Regions from separate parts of the Bacillus sp. AK128 genome, predicted to be linked through region 2. Evidence: riboswitches for the same ligand, from Rfam matches in the RefSeq annotation. Region 2 holds a riboswitch; each other region holds the start of a gene.
The links. A riboswitch is a leader RNA that binds a small molecule or an ion and turns the genes downstream of it on or off. The one in region 2 is predicted to bind S-adenosylmethionine.
Positions count from the first base shown of each region.

Region 1 (7,737 bases), 1.9 Mb from region 2:
ACCATTTAGAACATATCTTTGATCCATTTTTCACTACCAAAGATACAGGTACAGGACTCGGGCTGTCCCTATCTAGAAAGATGGTTGAAAATCATGGGGGCTCTGTTTCGGTCAGAAGTTCCGAAAAGGGAACCTCTTTCTACATTCTGTTACCCTATGTAAAGGCAGAAGAATATAAATAAGTAAAAAGCACCCATTACTAAACTGCTTCAGGTTGTTACCAATCTGAAAGTCAGCCTAGAAGGGTGCTTTTCTTCTTAAAAGAGTTTAAGGTATTCTCCATAGCCCTCTTTTTCAAGATGATCTTTAGGGATAAATCTGAGTGCTGCTGAGTTTATACAATAGCGTAACCCACCTTGATCACGTGGTCCATCGTCAAAAACATGACCTAGATGGGAATCCGCTTCCTTACTTCGCACTTCTGTGCGCACCATATTATGGGTAACATCGAGTTCTTCCTTTATGGTTTGCTTTTCAATTGGCTTAGTGAAACTTGGCCACCCACAACCAGCATCGTATTTATCTTTCGAGCTAAACAAAGGCTCTCCAGATACAACATCTACATAAATCCCTTCATCTCTATGATCCCAAAATTCATTGCGAAAAGCTGGTTCGGTTCCATTATTTTGAGTCACTTCGTATTGAATTGGCGTTAACTTCGTTTTTAAATCTTGATCCTTGTCCTGATTCTTCCATGCGTCCCTCAAAAACTTCTCTCTTCCAGAGCCAGTACGATATAGTTTATAGCGAATTGGATTTTTTTTGTAATAGTGCTGATGATAATCCTCTGCTTCATAAAAAGGTCCTGCTGTGATAATTTCAGTAACGATTGGCTTTTTAAATTTACCGCTTACCTGTAATTCTTTTTTAGAGGCTTCCGCAAGCTCTCGTTGCTCATCATTATGGACAAAGATTGCCGTTCGATACGATTCCCCACGATCTGCAAATTGTCCACCTTCGTCAGTTGGATCAATTTGTTGCCAAAATAATGTGAGTAATTCCTGATAAGGATAAAGTTCAGGATCAAAAGTGATTTGTACAGCCTCATAATGACCTGTCTTATTAGAGCATACTTCCTCGTAAGTTGGGTTTTCTGTTGTACCACCTGTATAGCCTGAAACTACCTTATGGATGCCTGGTTGCTCATCAAACGGTTTAACCATACACCAAAAGCAGCCCCCTGCAAAGGTTGCAAGCTGAAGATTGTCAGTCATTTATGTAATACCTCCCTATAATTAACTATTGCTATTGTTCCCCATTATAGCAATACCTTACACTATGAAGCTAATACAAAGCCTTATGGGTGAATGCTTACTAACAGAGTGCTGAAAAACGTGCCAGAATAGAATCTGACACGTCCCACCCATTTTATTTAGTCATCCACTCAGGCTTACCAAACCCTTTAAATTCTTCATCAATAACAGCTTCAAATTCTGCTGACTCAACTGCCTCTTTAATATCTTTTGTGAACTGTGCTTCTAGATCGCTAGTATTTACAACCACACGATTACGGTAGTCATCCGGCATATTCTCTAACACTAACGCATCAAGTAAGTCCATCTTAGCAGCCAGTGCAAAGTTCCCTGGAACTGCTGATAAATCAACACTATCTACAGCTCGTGGTAGCTGAGCAGCTTCAATTGGCTCGAACACGAGATTTTTCGAATTTTCAACAACATCCTTCTCAGAAACTGTTAAAGGATTGACAGACTCGTCAAGTTTAATTAAACCCGCATCTTGGAGAATAAGCAATGCACGGGCAGCATTTGTTGGGTCGTTTGGAATGGCAATTGCACTTCCATCTTCAATGTCTTCTAATGAATTAAACTCTTTCGAATAAATACCCATTGGTGCAGTCGGAACGATTATTACTTCAGATAGATCTAACTCATGCTCTTTTGCAAAGCTTTCTAAATAAATTTTATGTTGGAATAGGTTTGCATCTAAGTCACCGTTCGCTAACGCTTTGTTTGGTTGGATATAGTCACTAAACTCAACCACTTCTATTGTATAACCTTTTTCTTCTAAAACAGGTTTTATAGCTTTGGTTACCATATCGGAATAAGGACCAGATGTAGCCCCAATTGTAATTTCTTTATCTTCTACTGTCCCTGAGGCATCTTCTTTTCCTCCACAAGCTGCTAGTAATGCAAGTAATGATAGTGATAATACGAATTTTTTAAACATTTATAGTTTCCTCCATTAGTGATTATTAAACAACATACTTCTTATTATCTTTTGTCTACAACTCTAGCTACTTTATCTCCGGCAAATTGAACAATCTGCACTAAGCAAATTAAGACCACTACTGTTGTAATCATCACGACATTATCATATCGGTAGTATCCAAATCGAATGGCTAAATCCCCTACGCCACCACCTCCGACAATCCCTGCCATCGCGGAATAGGCTACTAAACTAATAATGGTAATCGTTGTTCCTTGAACAATAGAAGGTTTCGCTTCAGGAATTAGCACGTCTTTTATAATCATCCAAGGCGAGGCACCTACCGAAACAGCAGCTTCTATAACGCCTTTATTTATCTCACGTAAGGAAGTTTCTACAATTCTAGCAAAAAACGGAATTGCTGCAACCGATAATGAAACAGATGCTGCTGTAGGTCCTATCGTTGTTCCGGTTATTAAATCGGTAAAAGGTAACAGGGCGACAAGTAAGATGATAAAAGGAATAGAACGTACAATATTTACAATAAAACCAAGCGTTGATTTTAAAGGTATATTTTCCAAAAACAAGCCCTTGTCAGTTACAAATAATAAAATACCTAATGGTAAACCCACAATAATTGCTACAGTCATAGATATTGAGACCATATAAATCGTTTCAAAGAACGCCTTATTTAGATCTGGAAGAAGTTCAATCAAATGATTAAGCAAGGTGAATCACCTCCACGCTTTGTGTTTTTTCTGTAATATATAGAATGGAACGTTCTATTTCCTTCGAGTCACCTGTTAGTTCCATAATGAAAATTCCAAGTGGAACTTCTTTTATGTATTCAATTTTTCCATGGAGGATATTTCCATTCACTTCAAATTTCTTAAATACATCTGAAACAACTGACTCCTCTGCAATCGATCCCTTAAACTGAATTTTTATAATCGTTCCTTTACTAGATGAGATAATATGGTCTGGTAGATCGAATTGTAAGACCGTGTTAATAAACTGTTTAGTTAAATCTTCCTTCGGATCGGCAAAGACATCATAGGTCCGGCCAATTTCAATTATTTTTCCATCCTGCATGACAGCCATTCGATCGCAAATATCTTTGACTACTTCCATCTCATGAGTAATCAGCACAATCGTAATTCCTAGCTCCCTATTAATCCTTTTCAATAATTTCAGAATTGATTTAGTTGTACTAGGATCTAATGCTGATGTTGCTTCATCACATAATAGGACAGTCGGGTCATTTGCCAAAGCCCTTGCAATCCCTACCCTTTGCTTCTGCCCTCCACTCAATTGAGCCGGATACACATTGCTCTTTTCAGATAACCCTACCATTTCAAGTAATTCGGTTACTCTATGGGTAATTTCTGATTTTGACTTATTGGCTGCCTTAAGAGCAAACGCGACATTTTCGAAAACTGTTTTAGAGGAGACTAAATGAAAGTGCTGGAATATCATTCCGATTTTTAGTCTAGCCTTACGTAAATGTTGATTATTTAGACTAGTTAAAGAAACCCCATCGATATGGACCTCTCCTGCTGAAGGCTTTTCTAATAGATTTAGACATCGTATTAACGAGCTTTTTCCTGCACCACTATAACCAACAATCCCAAAGATCTCTCCTTTACTAATTGTTAAAGTAACATCATCAACTCCAATTACTTTTCCTTTTGAAGTTTTATATACCTTTGACAGGTTCTTTATTTCAATCAATTTTGTTTACCCCCTTACCTCTAATTAAATAAAACTTCGTAGATTGTTAACCTAATAAGCTAGCCCAAAGCCTTTCTCGAAGAAGCTTGCTCAAAACTTCTTCATCAGTACTCACTTTCTTACAACAGCATAAAATAAAAAAATCTCTTTCCATTGAAAGAGATAAGATCGTCAAATATATACGACTTATCTCTCAGAATGTAAAACATTCTGCAGGAAGTGGCACCTTTCCAATTAGGAGGTTGCCGGACGTCATTGGGCCTGACCCTCAGTCACTCTTGATAAGTTTATTATGAAATTATGTGAAACTGTTTTTTATCATAAGTCTGATGTGCAAATTTGTCAAACAGTTTTTAATTCACTTTTCATTTTATTTAAAATGCTTAATAAATCCTTCAGTAATAAAATTATAAATTTTCAAAATAAAGGATTGACAAAAATTTCTAACCCATGTAGATTTGGGATTACAGTTATAAACTTACAACTTCATAATCGTTTTTCTTATCCAGAGAGGTGGAGGGACTGGCCCTTTGATACCTCGGCAGCAGACTTTTTCTAGTACTGTGCCAATTCCAGCAAGCATTCGCTTGAGAGATAAGAAGAGATCTGTATATTTATGCTTTTTACTAACCTCTTCTTTTCTTTCAAAAGAAGAGGTTTTTTGTTTGTCAAAAAATATTTTAATAAAGGATGGCGATCACATTGACCAAGCAAATAATTTTAAATGCATTTGAAATGACTAGTGCAATGCACAATTCTCACGGGTTTTGGAAGCATCCAGAAAGTAAGAGACACCGTCACTATAAGAATTTAGACTACTGGCTAGAATATGCAAAACTCTTAGAAAGAGGTAAATTTGATGCAGTTTTTTTCGCAGATGTATTAGGTGTATATGATACGTATAAGAAAAGCAAAGAGCCTTCCATTCGAGACGGACTCCAATTTCCAGTTAATGACGGTGCTCTGATTATCCCAGCCATGGCTAGCGTTACCAATAATCTATCTTTCGCAATCACAGTTAGTACTACATATGAACAACCCTTTGGTAACGCAAGACGTTTCTCTACTTTAGACCATTTAACGAAGGGCCGGATTGCTTGGAATGTTGTCACTTCGTATCTTCCAAATGCTGCTCGAAACTTCAGCTTGGAAGAAATGATTAAACATGATGAAAGATATGAAATTGCTGATGAGTTTTTAGAAGTATCCTATAAGCTTTGGGAAGCAAGTTGGGAAGATGATGCAATTATTGAAGATTTGGAATCAGAAAGGTTAATAGATCCGTCAAAAGTTCATGAAATCAATCATTCTGGTAAGTATTTCAGTGTGGAAGGACCGCACTTAAGTGAACCTTCCTTACAACGTACGCCAGTCATCTATCAGGCAGGAACTTCCGAACGAGGCCGTGAATTCGCTGCTAAGCATGCCGAATGTGTATTTATAGGTGGACCTACTCCTGAACGTGTTAAATACTACTCCAATACAATTAGAGAGCTTGCTAAGAAATATGGTCGGAACCCTGAACATATAAAAATATTCACGTTTTTAAGTGTGATTGTTGCTCCTACAACAGAAGAAGCAGAGCTAAAGTTCGAAGAATACTCACGGTATTGGAGTCCAGATTCTGCTAAAGCACAATTTGGTGGTGCCAGCGGTTACGATTTATCTGAGTACACAGAGAAAGATTATAATAATCCATTTGAATTTAAAAAGACAGAGCATGGCCATTATAAAGCTGCCTCAATGACAAAGGATGCCTCTAAGCAGTTAAAGGTCAAGGAAGCACTCGGTCGAATTGAAAAATTGGATCGCGAAAACTTTATCATTGGTAATCCTGTGGAAGTAGCCAATCAAATCCAACACCTATTTGAACAATCAGGTGTTGATGGCTTTAACCTTAATCACCTAGTAACACCAGGAGATTTAAAAGAGTTTATTGATTTAGTAGTCCCGATTTTACAAGAACGAGGGATTTACAAGACTGAATACAAGAGTGGCTCATTGAGGGAAAAGCTTTTTGACCATGGGAGTAGCTTATTAACAGAAGATCATCCTGCCAGTAAATATCGACAGGTCTATACAGCAAGTAAATAGATTCAAAAGTATCAGATACATCTTCACAAAGGTAGCATAATCGTAAAACGGTTTAAAAAATAAAATATATGAGGTGCTTTAATGAAAAAACATATTATACTATTACTGTCTTCATTATTTCTCGTATTATTAACAGCTTGTGGTGGAGCAGAAAGCTCATCAACAGGTGAAAAGAAAGAACTTGTATTAGGAGCAACAGTTCCTTATAGCGATATGCTAGAGAAGGGTGTCAAACCCTTTCTAGAAGAAAAAGGATATAAGGTTGAGATCAAAGAATTTAATGATTATGTTCAGCCCAATCTATCTTTAAGCAGCGGCTCCTTAGATGCAAACTTATTCCAACACAAGGTATATTTAGAGGCATTTGCAAGTGAGCATGACCTTGACTTATCTGAGGTCATTACCGTCCCCACAGCTCCTATTGGTATTTATTCTAATAAATATAATTCCATAGAAGAAATTGAGGATGGGAGTACCGTCGCTATAGCCAATGACCCCACTAACCTTGCAAGAGGATTAACCGTCCTTCATGAAAATGGAATTATAACTTTTGATGAATCTATAAACCCATTAAAGGCAACAGTAAAGGATATTAAAGAAAACCCAAAAAACCTAAAATTCAATGAAATTGAAGCTGCACAACTCCCACGGTCATTAGACTCTGTTGATCTCGCAGCTGTGAATGGAAACTTTGCAATTTCAGCGGGTATCGATTTAACAACTGCACTCGTATTAGATAAACTGCCGCCTGATATTCAAAATCGAGTTGTTGTACGAACAGAGGATTTAGAGGCTCAGTTCGTTAAGGATATAAAGGAAATCATTGAATCCGATGAATTCAAAAAAGTAATAGACGAGGAATTTAAAGGATTTAATAAGCCAGATTGGATGACTAAATAAAAGGAAAATCTTTAAATGTTTTTCGTGTATAATGATTTGCTCTTCTCCGCTCCGGGATCGACAATCATCCATATAGTAAACCTAAAAAGTGTATGCAGCCATACACTTTTTTCTATTCAGTACAGAGGAACTATAAATCCTCCAGTTTTCATTAGTTAACATGAATCTAGTTAGAGTATGTTTAAAACTAAATTTGAAAGGTAATGTTATTTATGTAATAAATTATAGAAAGAGGTTGAATCATGACAAACGTAAAACTAGCAATAATCTATTATAGCTCAACAGGTACCAATTACCAATTAGCACAATGGGCTGAAGCTGCCGCAAAAGAAACTGGAGCGGAAGTAAAGCTGTTAAGAATACCCGAAACAGCCCCTGACACTGCAATTGATACAAATCCAGCATGGAGAGGACATGTAGATGCAACCAAAGACGTTCCAGCTGTCACATTAGATGACTTAGAGTGGGCAGATGCTTTCATTTTCAGTGTTCCAACAAGATATGGTAATGTAGCATCACAATTTAAATCATTCATTGATACAACAGGTGGATTATGGTTTAATGGCAAACTTGCTAATAAGGTGGTAAGTGCAATGACATCTGCAGCTAACCCACATGGCGGTCAAGAAGCAACTATTCTTTCCATTTACACATCTATGTACCACTGGGGTGCTATTATTGCCGCACCAGGTTATACAGACCCATCACTCTTTGCTGCTGGTGGAAACCCTTATGGAACATCAGTTACCATTAACCAAGAAGGTAAGATGGTTGAAAATGTTGAAGATGCGGTTAAACACCAAGCAAAACGTACCGTGCAAGTGGCATCAGCAGTTAAAACTGGAA
Region 1 covers NZ_CP096379.1:2,651,407-2,659,143, forward strand. The annotation lists gene M1D60_RS13160 (two-component system sensor histidine kinase NtrB) at 1-182, shown strand, start outside; gene msrB (peptide-methionine (R)-S-oxide reductase MsrB) at 258-635, opposite strand; partial or broken gene msrA (peptide-methionine (S)-S-oxide reductase MsrA) at 693-1,214, opposite strand; gene M1D60_RS13175 (MetQ/NlpA family ABC transporter substrate-binding protein) at 1,369-2,187, opposite strand; gene M1D60_RS13180 (methionine ABC transporter permease) at 2,232-2,831, opposite strand; gene M1D60_RS13185 (methionine ABC transporter ATP-binding protein) at 2,887-3,897, opposite strand; SAM riboswitch class I at 4,081-4,185, opposite strand; SAM riboswitch class I at 4,396-4,498, shown strand; gene M1D60_RS13190 (LLM class flavin-dependent oxidoreductase) at 4,600-5,991, shown strand; gene M1D60_RS13195 (MetQ/NlpA family ABC transporter substrate-binding protein) at 6,073-6,891, shown strand; gene wrbA (NAD(P)H:quinone oxidoreductase) at 7,134-7,737, shown strand, end outside.
Region 1: linked by a shared signal. The riboswitch ahead of M1D60_RS13185 (methionine ABC transporter ATP-binding protein) and the one ahead of metX (homoserine O-acetyltransferase MetX) in region 2 are both predicted to bind S-adenosylmethionine.

Region 2 (7,737 bases):
GATTTGCGTTTACGAAAACCGGTTTGACCTCAGCTACAATTTCTTCATTCTGTTTTTGAAGGGTAGCTAATAATTTCAAGCGAAGTCCTAGCTTCTCACCAATAATCAGATCCTGTAGAGAAACCTTATTCACGCCTTGCTTTTCAACTTGATCCCAATTTGGCTGTTCTTGGTGAATAAGATCACTTAAGATCATCAGCTTATAAAAAGCATCGGTACCTAAAATATCATTTGCTGGATTTGCCTCTGCATAACCAAGCTCCTGTGCTTCCTTTAGCACATCGTCAAAGTCGGCCTTTTCTTTGCGCATTTTCGTTAATATAAAATTACTTGTTCCATTTAAGATTGCCTCTAGCTTGGTAATACCATTAACCTGTAGTAATTGAATAATGGTTCGTAATAATGGAATCCCACCAGCTACAGCTGCTTCAAAAGCAAGGAAGCGACCTTTACTTTTGGCAAGCTCTGATAATTCCTTTCCTTGATGAGCAAGTAGTTCCTTATTTGCACTAATTACATGACAGCCTTTATCTAGGAAACTTTTAATATAGGAATTGGCAGGCTCTATTCCAACAATTGCTTCAAACACGATATCAATCTCTTCAATAGCTAATATTTCATCTATTTTAGTTGTCACCTTTACTGATGGTTTGATATCTCTTTGCTTTTCCTGGTTTTTAACTAATACCCCTACCACTTCGACTTTTGTACCAGTTGCTTCTATTAGCTTTTGCTGGTGAGTTTCGATAGTTTGATAAACACCTTGACCAACTGTTCCTAAACCTAATAAGGCTACCTTTATCGTTTTCATGAAGTAAGTCCCTCCTCTACTAGATGTCCCCATTTTTCAAATTCAACTAAGAAACCGTCATGACCAAACACAGTGGACACTTCATAGTGCTTTGAGGATGAATGTACCTCTTGATGCTCCGCTACAACTCCTTGCAAAAACTCAGATGGATAAATGAGATCGCCTTTATAACTGATACTAATTATTTTTGAATGAATGGCCTTTATGGCCATCTTCCAATCTCCACGTTCTCTGCCTATATCATGATGGTCCATTACCTTTAATAAATATAGATAACTATTTGCATCAAATCTTTTTAAAAACTTTTCACCCTGATACGTTAAATACGAATCTACTTGATATGATTTTTCTTGATGATGTTCGCCAAACCCTTCTCTTGCTTCTCTTGAAAACCTAGAATTAAACAATTCTGGAGAGCGATAGGATATCATTCCAATCATTCGAGCAATACTCAAGCCAACTTCAGGGTTTTCATCATACTCTCCATCATTCCAGTTAGGGTCATTCGTAATTGCATATCTGGCAATCGAATTATAAGCCATTCCAAAATCACTTAAGTAAGGAGAGGTTGCTAAAGGGAAAAGCAACTGAGCAAACTCTGGATAAAGTACTCCCCACTCTAACACCTGCATTCCACCAAGAGAACCACCAATAATCGCATGAACACGATTAATTCCCAAACTGTTTAATGCTATATACTGACTTCTAACGATATCTCTTACTGATACAAATGGAAAACTGGCACGATACGGCTTTCCTTCTGGATTAAGGCTTAACGGACCCGTTGAACCATTACAACCACCTAATACATTCATTGTAAAGACTTGCCACTTCGTCGTATCAACGTACTTCCCTTCTCCAATTAACCCTGACCACCACCCAGGTTGATCGGCCGTACCAACTGTATACTGATTACCAGTTAGAGCATGACATACAATTATGACCGGGGCAGTTTTTGGACCAACTCGTTCATATGCGATTTGAACGTCGGGAATGGTAATGCCTAGTTCAGTTGTAAATGCTCCTAGTTGAATCTCTCCATATTCTGTCATAACATCTTCCTTTACCTTAGGCATCATATCCTCCTCTCAATTAAGAAACGCGCTGAACTTTAACCATCTTAGTGTAACTACATAAAAAAAACCCTCTTCATAAGAAGAGGGTGAATAGGTAAATTCATCTCTTCTTATCTGTCAGAGCAAAATGCTCCGCAGGAATTGGCACCGTGTTTTTACGAAAAACAAAACCGGTTGCCGGGTATCATAGGGCCAGCCCCTCCACCACTCTGGATAAGAAATTCTTTATTCAATTAACGCTTTAACTTACTATGCGAATCATTCTGTGAAGAATATACCACAGGAAAATTATAACTGTCAAACAATTTTTATTATTATGTTTAAACAAATTATTTCGCGTAATAATATTCCTATGTTTATAACTATCGGTTATGCAGATAATCTTTTCTCACTCAAATAAAACAGTGCTTCAACCGTCAATAGATCCTTTAGCTTGCCGGTTACTCGTATCAGATTTCTACTCTCAAGCTTTCGAATTCTCTCCTTACCTGTAATAATGGATTGAATCGTATTTTCATCACCCTTAATCCAAACATCTGTCCGTTCTTGGATCTTATTAAATATTTCATAACCTTCGTTAGAAATTTTAATCATCAAAATTTCATACTCAAGCTGAAAGCATACAAATATAGGAGTTGTAGGTAAGATTGGTTTTAACCTTATCTCATTTAGTACAACACTAGCGAATTGTTCAAGTAGCTCCTTCAAATTATTTCCCCTCCCGTTTTTTAGCTACTCACACTATTCCACACCCCTATAGGCTATTCCCCCAGTAATCGTTCGACAGTTTCCTTCGAGTACCACAAATAAATACATGATTCTATTTATTTCCTGAGAAATATGTCACATCACAGGAAAAACAACATTTTCTTTAAAAATATTCTCTAATCTGCATCATAGTTATGTAATTCACTATTAAAACACCCACCAATCAGGTGGGTGCCGATCATGCAGTATAAAGTTTTGGTTCAAGTCTAGTTTTGAGCTGCTGTCTGGCCCGATAAAGATTAATCTTTACTGTTCCAGGATTCATGTTTAAAAAGCTAGCAATTTCTTTTTCTTTTAAGCCATTATTGATTTTCAGATTAATAATTTCTTTCTGTTCTTTACGTAGTGTACTAATTTCACCTTCAAGTTCATGTTTAAAGATTTCCCATTCGACGACTTTTTCTACAGAAAATGTTTGATTTTCCTTAATATTGACATAGTCCTCAACAAATTCGCAGCCCTGTCTTTTTTCTTTTCTGATAAAATCGATCGTTGTTCTTTTAGCAATTGTCATTAGCCAGGGGCCTATTTTCGACTCATCAACCATCGTATCCATTTTCTCAAAAGCTTTAATAAAAGTTTCTTGGAGAATGTCCTCAGCCAGATAATGCTCTCTTATCATTGAAAAAATTTGACTATAAAGCTTTTTATAATATTGGTTATAAAGATTTGTATAATCCATGTTGACCGCCTCTTGCTGCCCTTATAAATCTACTAGCAGCTTATTCATCAATTCGTCTAAATTCCATATATGGTTGTTCTTTAAACTTAAAAGCCACATTTATACCTTTACTAATATCCCCATCAGATTCCTTCCATAATTCAAGAAGCTCCTTTGGATTAGTGATTTTTGTAGTATTTTCAAGACTATTAACCTTTTCAATCATTGCATCATTTGATAGTGAATAATACTCGTTAATGTCGATCATCTCATCCTCGAGCAAAATTGCATACTCAAAGTCTTCTCCAGTCAATACAGCCTGTTCATAAAGCCCCTTATCCTTTAACCACTTTTCTACTGTTGGGTAAGAGGTTGTTAGACCATGGTAAATTTCGTAGTGTGGATGTTCTGTCACTAAATCAAAACTTATACCAGAAATATTGTGTTCCGTGTAGTTTTCATACTCTTGTAGTAGAATATCTTCCTTAAGTTTTGACAATAGTTCTGCAACTTCAGCTTGGTCTGAAATAATAACTTCTCTTTCCTTGAAACCAATTCCAGATGGACTCAAGTATATTTTTTCAATTTCAGGAGCTTCTAACTGCATCGCTCGAAAGTTCACTTCTTTATATTCTTGAGATTCATAAATTGGCTTTAATAACTGCGCATACGCACTAGCAGGCACCATATAATCACGGATTAGTCTATCACCATTTTTTAACTCATACGCGATAAATACTGACTCTGGATGACTAGGGATCGTTTGATCTTTCAGCTTATCCTTATCACTAATGATAGCTTCGTGAAGTTTAATGATATTTTCAAAGTTTTCTTCCTCATGGAAATACTCAATGGGGATTTCCATATCTTTATCTAAATAAAAATAACTTTCATTTCCATAATAGATTCTCTCAATTTCAGCTACTTCAGGTACTCTTCCTTCGTATCCAAATACATCAAAGTGGATGCACAAGAAAATAATAGCTATACCAACAATATAGTATAGATATCCTTTAAACCCTCCAAGTACTCTCCATGTTTTTTGAAGAATCATTTCAGCGAGTAAGTAACCAATAATTGAACCTACTACATAGCCGAAGACTGTCCATCCAAAACTGTTTTGAACCTCACCAAAATACAAACCGCCAAACAGCATAAAGCAGAAGGTCACGCCGTATTTAAAAATTGGTCTTAGGATTGGGAACACGATTGGGTTTGAAATTGCTTCTAATCTTCTTCTTTTATAGATGAAAATTGCAAAAACAAATAACGCAACGATCAATCCGATGTAAATACCTAATTCAATCCAAGTAAGTGGACTACCATTAATCATGACGGTCCTAGATAACGGTGAAAGTTTTCCTAAACTTGGACCTGTATATGGTTCTGGTGTAAAACCAAACAGGAAAATATCTAAGCTAAATGATAATAATAAGGCAAGACCAATTGGTAAGAATAGGAATATATAGGATAGAACTCCATGGATAATTGAAATTCCTGTGATCATACCAATTAATACAGTCCCAATAAACGCTAATAAATTGAGAGTGATGGTAACACCAGCCCAATATAAGATGTCATTTACCGTAAAGTACGATGACAAATTGAAAGTTGGGTGGATCATCAAGAGAATCAACGTATTTAACAGAATAGGTAAAACAACTAAGAACGCCCCGATTCCAACAAAATGTTTATATAGTTGAACTCTAGTTAAAGGCAAACTATGAAATAAATCGGATGATGCCTTTGTTTGGATATAGCGAAATATAAAAACACCAATTAGAACAGGCACCACTGCAGATAGGATAGTAAGGAATTCATTATTCCAAGTAAACAGATTATTTTTTTGAAAGAATTGATGTCGATAAATATTATCTTCTTCTGACACATACATGATCATTCGCAATGGTAAAGCAAAGAACAAGCCTAAGAAGTAAATAATCCCGAGCCATCCTGTACTCCTAAATCCTTGGAGGATGATTTCTTTATTAAACCAAGATGTTTTGGATTGCATAGCCTTGATCCCCCATTTCATAAATAAAAATTTCTTCTAAAGTTAATGGTAATAAGTCAAAGATCACTGGATTGTGTTTACGGAAATGTTTGATCACGTCACTTTCCTGTCCCCGAACAATACATAAAATGACACTCCCACGTTCTTCTTTATATAAAAGACTAACTTCATTAAAAATCTCATCTGTAACATCGCCATTAAATGCAACTTGAATTTTATGAACGTCAGACTTCAAGTCATCCAAATCTTTTTCTAAAATCATCGTTCCTTTATGTACAATCCCAACATAGTCACATATATCTTCAACCTCACGAAGATTATGTGAGGAAACGATAATCGTCATTTCACGATCAGCAACATCCTGAATTAATAAATTTTTCACTTTCCGTCTCATAACGGGGTCTAACCCATCAAAAGGTTCATCAAGAATTAGTAGATCAGGCATTGTAGAAAGTGCCAGCCAGAATGCTACCTGCCTCTGCATTCCTTTTGAAAATTTTTGAATCTTTTTATTCCGGTCAAGTTCAAACACATCCTGAAGCTTTAAGAACCTTTCTTCTGACCAATCTTTATAAATGCTTTTATAGAATTTTGCCATTTGGTTAGTCGTATATTGTGAAAAGAAGTAAGGACTGTCCGGTATAAAAAACAGTTGGTTTTTTATGCTTTCATTTTCAAATACAGGTTCCTCATTGATAGAGATTACACCTTTGTCTTGAGCTAAGATTCCAGCAAGGATTCGTAGTAAGGTTGTTTTACCAGCACCATTTGACCCTAGTAATCCATAAATCGAGCCTTTATTGATACTTAAATTCACTTCTTTGATTGCTTCAAGATCCTCAAATGCTTTAGAAAGATTTTGGACTTTAATCATCCTCATTTCCTCCTTTCACAGACTCATCAATCTTCTCAAACAATTCAACAAGATCTTCCTTTTTTAAACCAAGATATAAAGCTTCTGATAAAACCTTAATAAGTTCCTGCTTTACCTTTTCTAATTTTTCATTATTGATAATATTTGAGGCCTCACTAACAAAGCTTCCTTTACCTGGAACTGAATAGATATATCCCTGTCTCTCTAGCTCTCGATATGCTTTTTGAATGGTATTTGGATTAATCGTTAATTGCTGAGCAAGTGTTCGTACTGATGGTAGCTGTTCATCAACTTTTAGAATATTGTTCATAATTAACTCCTTTAACTTTTCTACTAGTTGCTCATATATGGGCTGTCTACTCCTAATGTCTAATTCAAACATTTCAACCCTCCCTATTCTGTCTTAAGTGTATTATTTGTGTTAATACAGTTAGTATAAATCTTTTTCCTTGTTTTGGAAAGAACTTTTTAAATATTTTTTTGGCCTTGTTAAACTTTGTTGTTGACTTTCCTACTCAAAGATAAATAAGATGCACCTGGGGGTTCCAGATGCATCTATTAATTCACTATCCTGCTCCCTTTTATCAAATATCAAAATACTTTATAAGTCGTATTGACTCTCACGTTACGGGATACTTTATAGTAACTAGTGAAGGGGGCAAATTTTAGATGAAAGTAAAGGAAGTAGCTGATCTCGTGGGAATAAGTGTGCGCACACTACATCACTATGATGAGATTGGATTATTAAATCCAGAGGAAACAACGGAAGCAGGTTATCGTGTTTATTCTGACAAGAATCTTGAAACCCTACAGCAAATTTTATTTTTTAAAGAACTCGGCTTTCCTTTAAAGAAAATTAAAGAAATCATTGATGATCCTTCTTTTGATCAGCAAGAAGCGTTAAGAATGCAGCACAAAATGCTACTAGACAAAAAGAACCGACTCAATAAGATGATCGGAACGATTGAAAAAACTATTCAACATTCGAGAGGAGAAATACAAATGACAAATCAAGAAAAATTTGAAGGCTTTGACTTTAGCCAAAATCCATATGAACAAGAAGCAAAAGAAAAATGGGGTGATCAAGCAGTAGAAGCTGCAAATGAAAAAGTTAAAAACATGACTGCGTTCGATCAAGAAAAGTTCAATGAGATCTATCGTAACCTTGCCACAATTCGTCATCTTTCACCAAAATCCAAAGAGGCTCAAGATGGAATAGAAAAATGGTATCAGTTTATAAACAAAATCGGTAACTACTCGCTTGATGCATTCAAGGGATTAGGTCAAATGTATGTAGATGATGAGCGATTCACCAGGAACATTGACCAGTTTGGTGAGGGCTTATCCAGATTCATGTGTGATGCAATGGCAGTGTATGTAGATAAAAATAAACAATAACCCTTATGTAAAAAGCATGATGATTTTAAATTTAATCATCATGCTTTTAGAATTCTTATCCAGTGAGGTCTCATCACTCAGTTGAACACACATATTTGATTTCTTTATATAAATAGTCAACGGATTGAAAAGCAA
Region 2 covers NZ_CP096379.1:715,890-723,626, reverse strand. The annotation lists gene M1D60_RS03235 (homoserine dehydrogenase) at 1-811, opposite strand, end outside; gene metX (homoserine O-acetyltransferase MetX) at 808-1,890, opposite strand; SAM riboswitch class I at 1,995-2,107, opposite strand; gene M1D60_RS03225 (hypothetical protein) at 2,257-2,595, opposite strand; gene M1D60_RS03220 (RNA polymerase sigma factor) at 2,834-3,337, opposite strand; gene M1D60_RS03215 (DUF6449 domain-containing protein) at 3,378-5,330, opposite strand; gene M1D60_RS03210 (ABC transporter ATP-binding protein) at 5,305-6,204, opposite strand; gene M1D60_RS03205 (GntR family transcriptional regulator) at 6,197-6,586, opposite strand; gene M1D60_RS03200 (MerR family transcriptional regulator) at 6,874-7,602, shown strand; gene M1D60_RS03195 (thioredoxin family protein) at 7,676-7,737, opposite strand, start outside.

Region 3 (7,737 bases), 140 kb from region 2:
AATCAATAGCGATTGCTGTTTTTTATATGATTACCTAACGGATGGCCCACCTAATACTTCAATTTCCTCTGGTACATTGGAGAATTTTTTGAAGTTTTTATTGAACTTTTCAGCTAGTTCATTTGCTTTTACCTTATAAGCCTCTTTGTCTGCCCATGTTAGCTCAGGACGAAGAACTTCATCAGGAACACCAGGAACATGTAAAGGGATTTCTAAACCAAAGGTTACATCCTTAACGGTTTCCATGCTATTTAGTTCTCCTTCTAATGCTGCTTGAACCATGGCTCTTGTATAGCTAAGCTTCATTCTATTCCCTACACCGTATTCTCCACCAGTCCAGCCAGTGTTTACAAGAAATACTTGAGAATTATGCTCATCAATCTTCTTTCCAAGCATTTCTGCATAAACAGTTGCAGGTAATGGTAAGAAAGGTGATCCAAAGCATGTTGAGAATGTTGCTTGAGGTGAAGTAACACCTCTTTCTGTTCCAGCTAGTTTACTTGTATATCCACTTAGGAAATGGTACATTGCCTGTTCTTTTGTAAGCTTACTGATTGGAGGCAATACTCCAAACGCATCAGCGGTTAAGAAAACAATCGTGTTTGGGTGACCAGCAATACTTGGTTCAATGATATTATCGATCGCTTGAATGGGGTAAGCTGCACGTGTGTTTTCTGTTAATGACATATCATCATAATCTGCTTCTCTTGTTTGATCGTTCAGAATAACGTTTTCTAACACGCTTCCAAAATGAATAGCATCAAATATTTGAGGCTCTTTTTCTCTAGTTAGGTTCGCGCATTTTGCATAGCACCCACCTTCGATATTGAATACTCCGCTATTTGACCACCCGTGCTCGTCGTCGCCGATTAATTTACGATTAGCATCAGCTGATAAAGTTGTTTTCCCTGTCCCAGAAAGGCCAAAGAATAAAGCAACATCACCTTCAAAGCCAACATTTGCTGAACAGTGCATAGGAAGAATTCCCATTTCAGGAAGTACATAATTCATGACAGAGAAAATAGACTTTTTAATTTCACCAGCATACTCTGTTCCACCAATTAAAACGATTTTACGTTCAAAGGAAATAATGATAAATGTTTCAGATTCAGTACCATCTACTTCTGGATTTGCTTTGAAATTTGGTGCTGAAATTACAGTGAATTGTGAATCATGAGAGGTAAGCTCTTGTGCTTCCGGACGGATGAAAAGTTGGTGTGCAAACAAATTATGCCAAGCATATTCATTCACAACCTGAATAGGTAAACGATACTTCTCATCTGCACCTGCAAACCCCTTAAATACAAATAGTTCGTTTTTATTCTGGAGATAATTTAGTACCTTATTATACAGATGATCAAAGGCTTCAACAGAGATTGGTTGATTAACAGAGCCCCAGTCAATTTTATCTTTTACAGAGTCTTCTTCCACAATGAACTTATCCTTTGGAGAACGACCTGTGTATTTACCAGTTGTTGCTCTAACTGCACCTGTTGAAGTAAGTTCACCCTCATTTCGGGAAAGAACCTTTTCAACTAGCTGTGATACAGATAAATTTGTGTATACATTATGCCCGTTTAATAAATCCGTTAAGTTAATGGAGAGATCAATCGAGTTCATCTTCATAACCTGCCTTTTTATGGTTTCTATTAATCTAATATAAATGTATTTATATGCTGCTTTCTACCAATTAGTATAACACATTAAACTAAATAGTCTATACTATTTTTACGGTATTGTACGTTTTTTTGAATAAAGTGTACCAATAATTTTCTTTATGAGTTCAAAAATTTCCTTCATTCTGAGCAAATTAGTTATTCGCCCATTCCTTTTTAAACTTTTGACCATATAGTAAAAAGGAGGAGGGAGTTTTATGATTGATTTTACTCAATTAAGCCATTTCGATTATGCTACTGTTGCAGCGGTAGTAGCGGCATTTGTAACAGTGATAGGTAATGCCTTCTCAATTAATAAGAAGTATCGCGCTCTGTTAGCAATTGCAGTTGGATTTATACTTGTTTGTTTACCTCAGGTTTGGACTGAGAGGCTTCTGACTGGATTAATTATTGGTTTAACAGCTAGTGGGGTTTATAGTCAAGTGAAGCCTAGAGATAATGAGAATGAGCTATTAAAATATCAGACACTAGAAGAATATAGTAAGAAGAAAAGCGACAACGATGAGACTCCTTATTAAGGTAGGAACCTAGTAAATCATAATTAATGTTAGTGTGTGAATAAGGGTGATTTACCTATTAGGACACTCTCAGGATTGGAAACTTTGTGAGTGAACTATTTACCATTTGAACACAATTATCATATCTAAGGTCATCACAGTTCTTTAAAAATATGCTCTGTTAAAGCACAATGTTGATTTTTAGCACAGTTGATTGAAGTGGAAGGACGCGAGACTCCTGCGGGAGCAGCGTGACAGGTGAGACCCCGCAGGCGCACGCCGAGGAGGCTCACCGCACGCCCCGCGGAAAGCGAGTGTCCTGTAACGAAAATCGACAACGAAGTTTAACAGAGCCTAAAAATAATAAATAAAATCAATATTACAAGAAACTTTTGTTGACATCATTCGACTTCTTCGATATGATATGAGCCGAACGGATACTCTCTTATCCCGAGCAGGCGGAGGGAACAGGCCCTATGAAACCCAGCAACCATCATGAGAATGATAAGGTGCTAACCTGATGCAAGGCATTTGGCCTTGAACGATAAGAGCGAAAGGCGAGATTAATGTTTAAACCTTTCCTCTAACAGGGAAAGGTTTTTCTTTTGATTAGGAAGTAGGAATTTTGCATGCAAAATTAGACCTTTCTATAAACCTCTTACTGCCTGGTCAAGGATTTGTCGAAAAAAGCATATTTTCCTCATAAAAATATGTTTTTATTAGAATAATAAGGGAATGAGTACCGTATCAACAAAGGGGTGAAACCATTCACCTATTTATTGTATAAAGGGAGGAAGAACGTTAGATGTCAAAAAAACGCCGTTTATTTACATCTGAATCTGTGACAGAAGGACATCCAGATAAAATTTGTGATCAGATTTCTGATTCAATCCTTGATGCTATTTTAGCTAAGGATGCAAACGCTCGTGTAGCATGTGAAACTTCTGTTACAACAGGTTTAGTGCTTGTTGCTGGAGAAATCACTACTTCTACATATGTAGATATTCCAAAGATTGTTCGTGAAACTGTCCGTGAAATTGGATATACTCGTGCAAAGTATGGTTTTGATGCAGAAACTTGTGCTGTTTTAACTTCAATTGATGAGCAATCTGCTGATATCGCAATGGGAGTTGACCAAGCTTTAGAAGCACGTGAAGGTCAAATGACAGACGAAGAAATTGAATCGATTGGTGCAGGTGACCAAGGATTAATGTTTGGTTATGCAAATAACGAAACAAAAGAACTTATGCCACTTCCAATTTCTTTAGCACATAAAATTGCTCGCCGTCTAACAGAGGTTCGTAAGGAAGAAATCTTACCTTATCTTCGTCCAGATGGAAAAACACAGGTAACAGTAGAGTATGATGAAAACGATAAGCCAGTTCGTATTGATACAATCGTTATCTCAACTCAACATCACCCTGAAATTTCAAATGAGCAAATCAAGCGTAATCTGAAAGAACATGTAATTGACCCTGTCGTTCCTAAGGAATTAATTGATGAAGAGACTAAATACTTCATTAATCCAACAGGTCGTTTCGTAATCGGAGGTCCTCAAGGGGATGCTGGGTTAACAGGCCGTAAGATTATTGTTGATACGTATGGTGGATATGCTCGCCACGGCGGAGGAGCATTCTCTGGTAAGGATCCAACTAAGGTAGACCGTTCTGCAGCATATGCAGCTCGTTATGTAGCAAAGAACATTGTCGCAGCAGGATTAGCTGATAAGGCAGAGGTTCAATTAGCTTATGCGATCGGGGTAGCTCAGCCAGTATCGATTTCTGTTGATACATTTGGAACAGGAGCGGTTTCTGAGGATGTTTTAGTTGATTTGATCCGCAGCAACTTTGATCTACGTCCAGCAGGAATTATCAAAATGTTAGATTTACGTCGTCCTATCTACAAGCAAACTGCTGCTTATGGTCACTTTGGCCGTGCAGATGTTGATTTACCATGGGAGCGTACTGATAAAGCAGCAACTTTAAAAGAGCAAGCATTAAGTTAAATAATAGTTCATGAAAAAAAAGATCAATCCTCCTTTGGGTTGATCTTTTTTTGTGTGTTGGGCCATTGGTAAAAGCAGGGTTTAATAGAGGATCGATCGTAAAAAAAGGCTGTTTTCGTATAGATTGTTGCTTTATAAAAATCCCAAAAGCCGGATTTTTACCTTAGTATCAAGATCTTGCTATACATCAAGAAAGTTGCTCTTTTCTAATCTCTATCCAATTTTACTTATAATACTGCGTTGTACAGCCAAACTCAATGTCACGAAGGCAACAAAGTTTTAGAAAAGAGTTAAAAAAAAGATGCCTTTCTTTTGTTCATCAACAATCTGTTGGGCTACAATTACAGTTACATATCAGTGACGAACGAAAAAGTGTGAAAAGGAGTGTTACCTTTGTCACAGCATGATTTTACTAACGGGACCATTAGCAAACAGTTGTTGAGCTTTGCAGGACCCATTATTTTAACGAATCTCTTACAAGTTTCTTATCAATTTATTGATAGCTTATGGGTTGGAAACCTTTTGGGGGCGAATGCGCTAGGAGCTATAACCATCTCCTCTACCGTCATCGTCACGGTGCTTGCATTTGTCATTGGGATTAATAATGCAACCTTAACGATTTTATCTCAGCAAAAAGGTAGGGATGATAACCAGGGACTAAAAAGGTATGTAAATGCTTTTGTTGTTTTACTTTCTTCACTTTCTATCTTGATTGGTAGCCTCGGTTTTCTGTTTTCTGGTCAGATTCTATTGTTGCTAGGGACACCTGCTGAGATGGTTACAGAAGCGAAAGCTTATTTGCAAATTAACTTTTTGGGAATTCTTTTTTTAATTGGCTATAACTTTATCGGGACCGTATTACGAGCCCTTGGTGATAGTAAGACCCCACTTAAGTTCGTAATGCTTGCAGCCATGTTGAATACAGTACTAGACCCATTATTTATTTCCGTCTTTGATTGGGGTATGCAGGGTGCTGCCTATGCAACAGTACTTTCACAAGGAGTTGCTTTCTTAATTGGCTTAATTTACACATTCAAGCAGGAACTTGTCCCGTTTTCGCTTCCAATCTTGCCTAACAGAGAGGAAGTCTTGTTAATTTTGAAACTAGGTATTCCTTCTGGCTTACAAATGACGGTCATCTTTGCCGGAGTGACTGCCATTATGACTGTGGTTAACTCTTTTGGCGGGGCAGTCGTAGCTGGGTTTGGAGCGTCACAGCGAATCGATAGCTTAATTACTTTACCAGCAACAGCTTTAGGTACAGCAGTTAATAGTATGGCGGGACAGAATATTGGAGCACATCGCTGGGATCGTGTCAGGAGCATTTCAATATACGGAGCTATGTATAATTTAGCAATCATGCTTCTAATGGCTATTATCGTGTTTATATTAGCAGAACCATTAATCCGCTTATTTATTCAGGAAGAACAGGCTGTATCATTTGGTGCAGATTACTTAAGAATCATTTCCTTTTTCTATCTGTTTTTAGGACTAAACTTTATTTTAAATGGAATCGTCAGGAGTTCAGGGGCGATGTATCAGGTACTAGTACTAAATATCATCTCTTTTTGGGTGCTTCGTTATCCACTAACCTTTATCTGTTCAAGCCTATTTGGTCAAAATGGAATCGCAATTGGGATGGGGATTAGCTTCATTGTTAGTAGTATGTTTGCATTTGCTTATTTTAAATGGGGGAAATGGAGAGAGAAAAAACTTTTTGCTCAATAATGTACTGACAAAAAATACAATTAAATAATGATGAAGGATTTACATCATAGAATATAGAACAATTAGTAAAAGGAAGTCAACTAAAGGGGAGAACAGAAAGCTACTTTCTAGAAGGTTAGGATCCTTTGGGAGAAGCATTCCTAAAAAGCTAAATTAGCGGGAGGGGAAGCGGAATGAGTTATAAATATAATTCAATAAGAAAATGGAAGAGGGAAGGTTTTAAATCGCTATTACAAATACTAATTCTTATTTTCTTCAGTTTTTTCTCTTCATTCAGCTCTGGAATAGGTGATCAGACTAATCTGTTTTTCCTTGCTTTTCTACTCTTAGTTGTTATGGAAAGGGTCTATAACGCTATTTATTATTTCACTTTACATAACAAGGATTATTTAATTATAGAAAGCAGTTCTATATCCATCTATAAAGGAAAGCTCTTTCCAAAAAAATATATTGAATATCATAAGGTAAAACATGTGGTTCAAGTCAGCGATATCATCATATTAAAATTACATGATGGGAAAGAAGAGGAAATTTACACTGAAAGGTTATCTCATTCAGATACCAATGAAGTAAAAAAAGAGCTTAAGCATAGGTTGGGCCAAAAGGCGGTTACGCTGTGAAGGTTCCTTTAAATTTAGAACAGAGATCTGGTTTAACATCTTGTGATAAAACACAATTTCTATTCTGAATTTTAGGAGAGGGAGGGTTGAATGACTAAAAATCATATTATAGGAATAATGACTATATTACTCTTCGTGGTAGTATTCAAGAATATGAACCTCCAAGAGCAAGCTAAAAAGTATGAAGAAGAAATTGGGAATTCATATGGACAACTCGTTTATGATACTCGTGATGCGGTTAGACCGATGATTGAAGTAGACATAGCAGAGGCAATAAAAACAGAATATGGGAAGGGACTTATACATAACTTTAACCTGCAATTAAGGAACAAGGCCAGGCAATTTATATTTGTAGGAAATGATATTTCAAAAATTGGTGATTTACTTGATGAAATATCTATCATTCAAGAAAAGGCACTGGATAAAGGATCCATTACGGAAGAAGAACGCCATGTATATTCTACCAAACTAACAACACTTAACTTAATATTAATGGATTTTGAGCACCATTTGAATTCAAGAATAGATCTGTATGAATCTTTTACGAGTATTGAAAATCCCGAGATTGTTAAAAAAATGGAGCAAAGACTTAATAATGTTGACTAGGATGATTTTTTAAAGGCTCTGTTAGAGTTTGTTGTTGATTTCCGTTCCAGGACACTCGCTTTCCGTGGGCGGGTTCGGGAGCCTCCTCGGCGTTACCGCCTGCGGGGTCTCCTTCACCACGCTTCTCCCACAGGAGTCTCGCGTCCTTCCACTTCAATCAACTCTGCTAAAAATCAACACTGTACTTTAACACAGCTTTTTTAAAAAAGAGGAATGGATATATGAGAGGGTACTAATCAAAGCAGGATTAGTACCCTTTCTCGTGGAAATAATGCTTCATGATTAACTTATGGTGAGCAAGTGCAATACACTAGGCGAGTTGACTCTTCTTTAATGCAGTGATGGTGGTTTCATATTCATATAGCAAATCATTAAAGATTGCGTTCCAATTTTGGGTTAACGCATATTGACGGGCTGCTTTACTCATTTGAAGTCTTTTTGTATCGTTGGACAATAGTTCATCAATCGCTTGTACGAAAGAGTCTATCTGTCTTGGTTCACATAGAATACCTGTCTTCCCTGGTGAGACGATGGTTTTTACTCCACCTGAATTTGCTCCAATGACTGGAGTGCCACAGGCGAGTGCCTCTAGAACAACGTTGCCA
Region 3 covers NZ_CP096379.1:859,898-867,634, forward strand. The annotation lists gene pckA (phosphoenolpyruvate carboxykinase (ATP)) at 31-1,620, opposite strand; gene M1D60_RS04070 (hypothetical protein) at 1,874-2,194, shown strand; SAM riboswitch class I at 2,616-2,724, shown strand; gene metK (methionine adenosyltransferase) at 2,979-4,178, shown strand; gene M1D60_RS04080 (MATE family efflux transporter) at 4,572-5,906, shown strand; gene M1D60_RS04085 (hypothetical protein) at 6,080-6,526, shown strand; gene M1D60_RS04090 (hypothetical protein) at 6,617-7,132, shown strand; gene M1D60_RS04095 (glycosyltransferase family 4 protein) at 7,443-7,737, opposite strand, start outside.
Region 3: linked by a shared signal. The riboswitch ahead of metK (methionine adenosyltransferase) and the one ahead of metX (homoserine O-acetyltransferase MetX) in region 2 are both predicted to bind S-adenosylmethionine.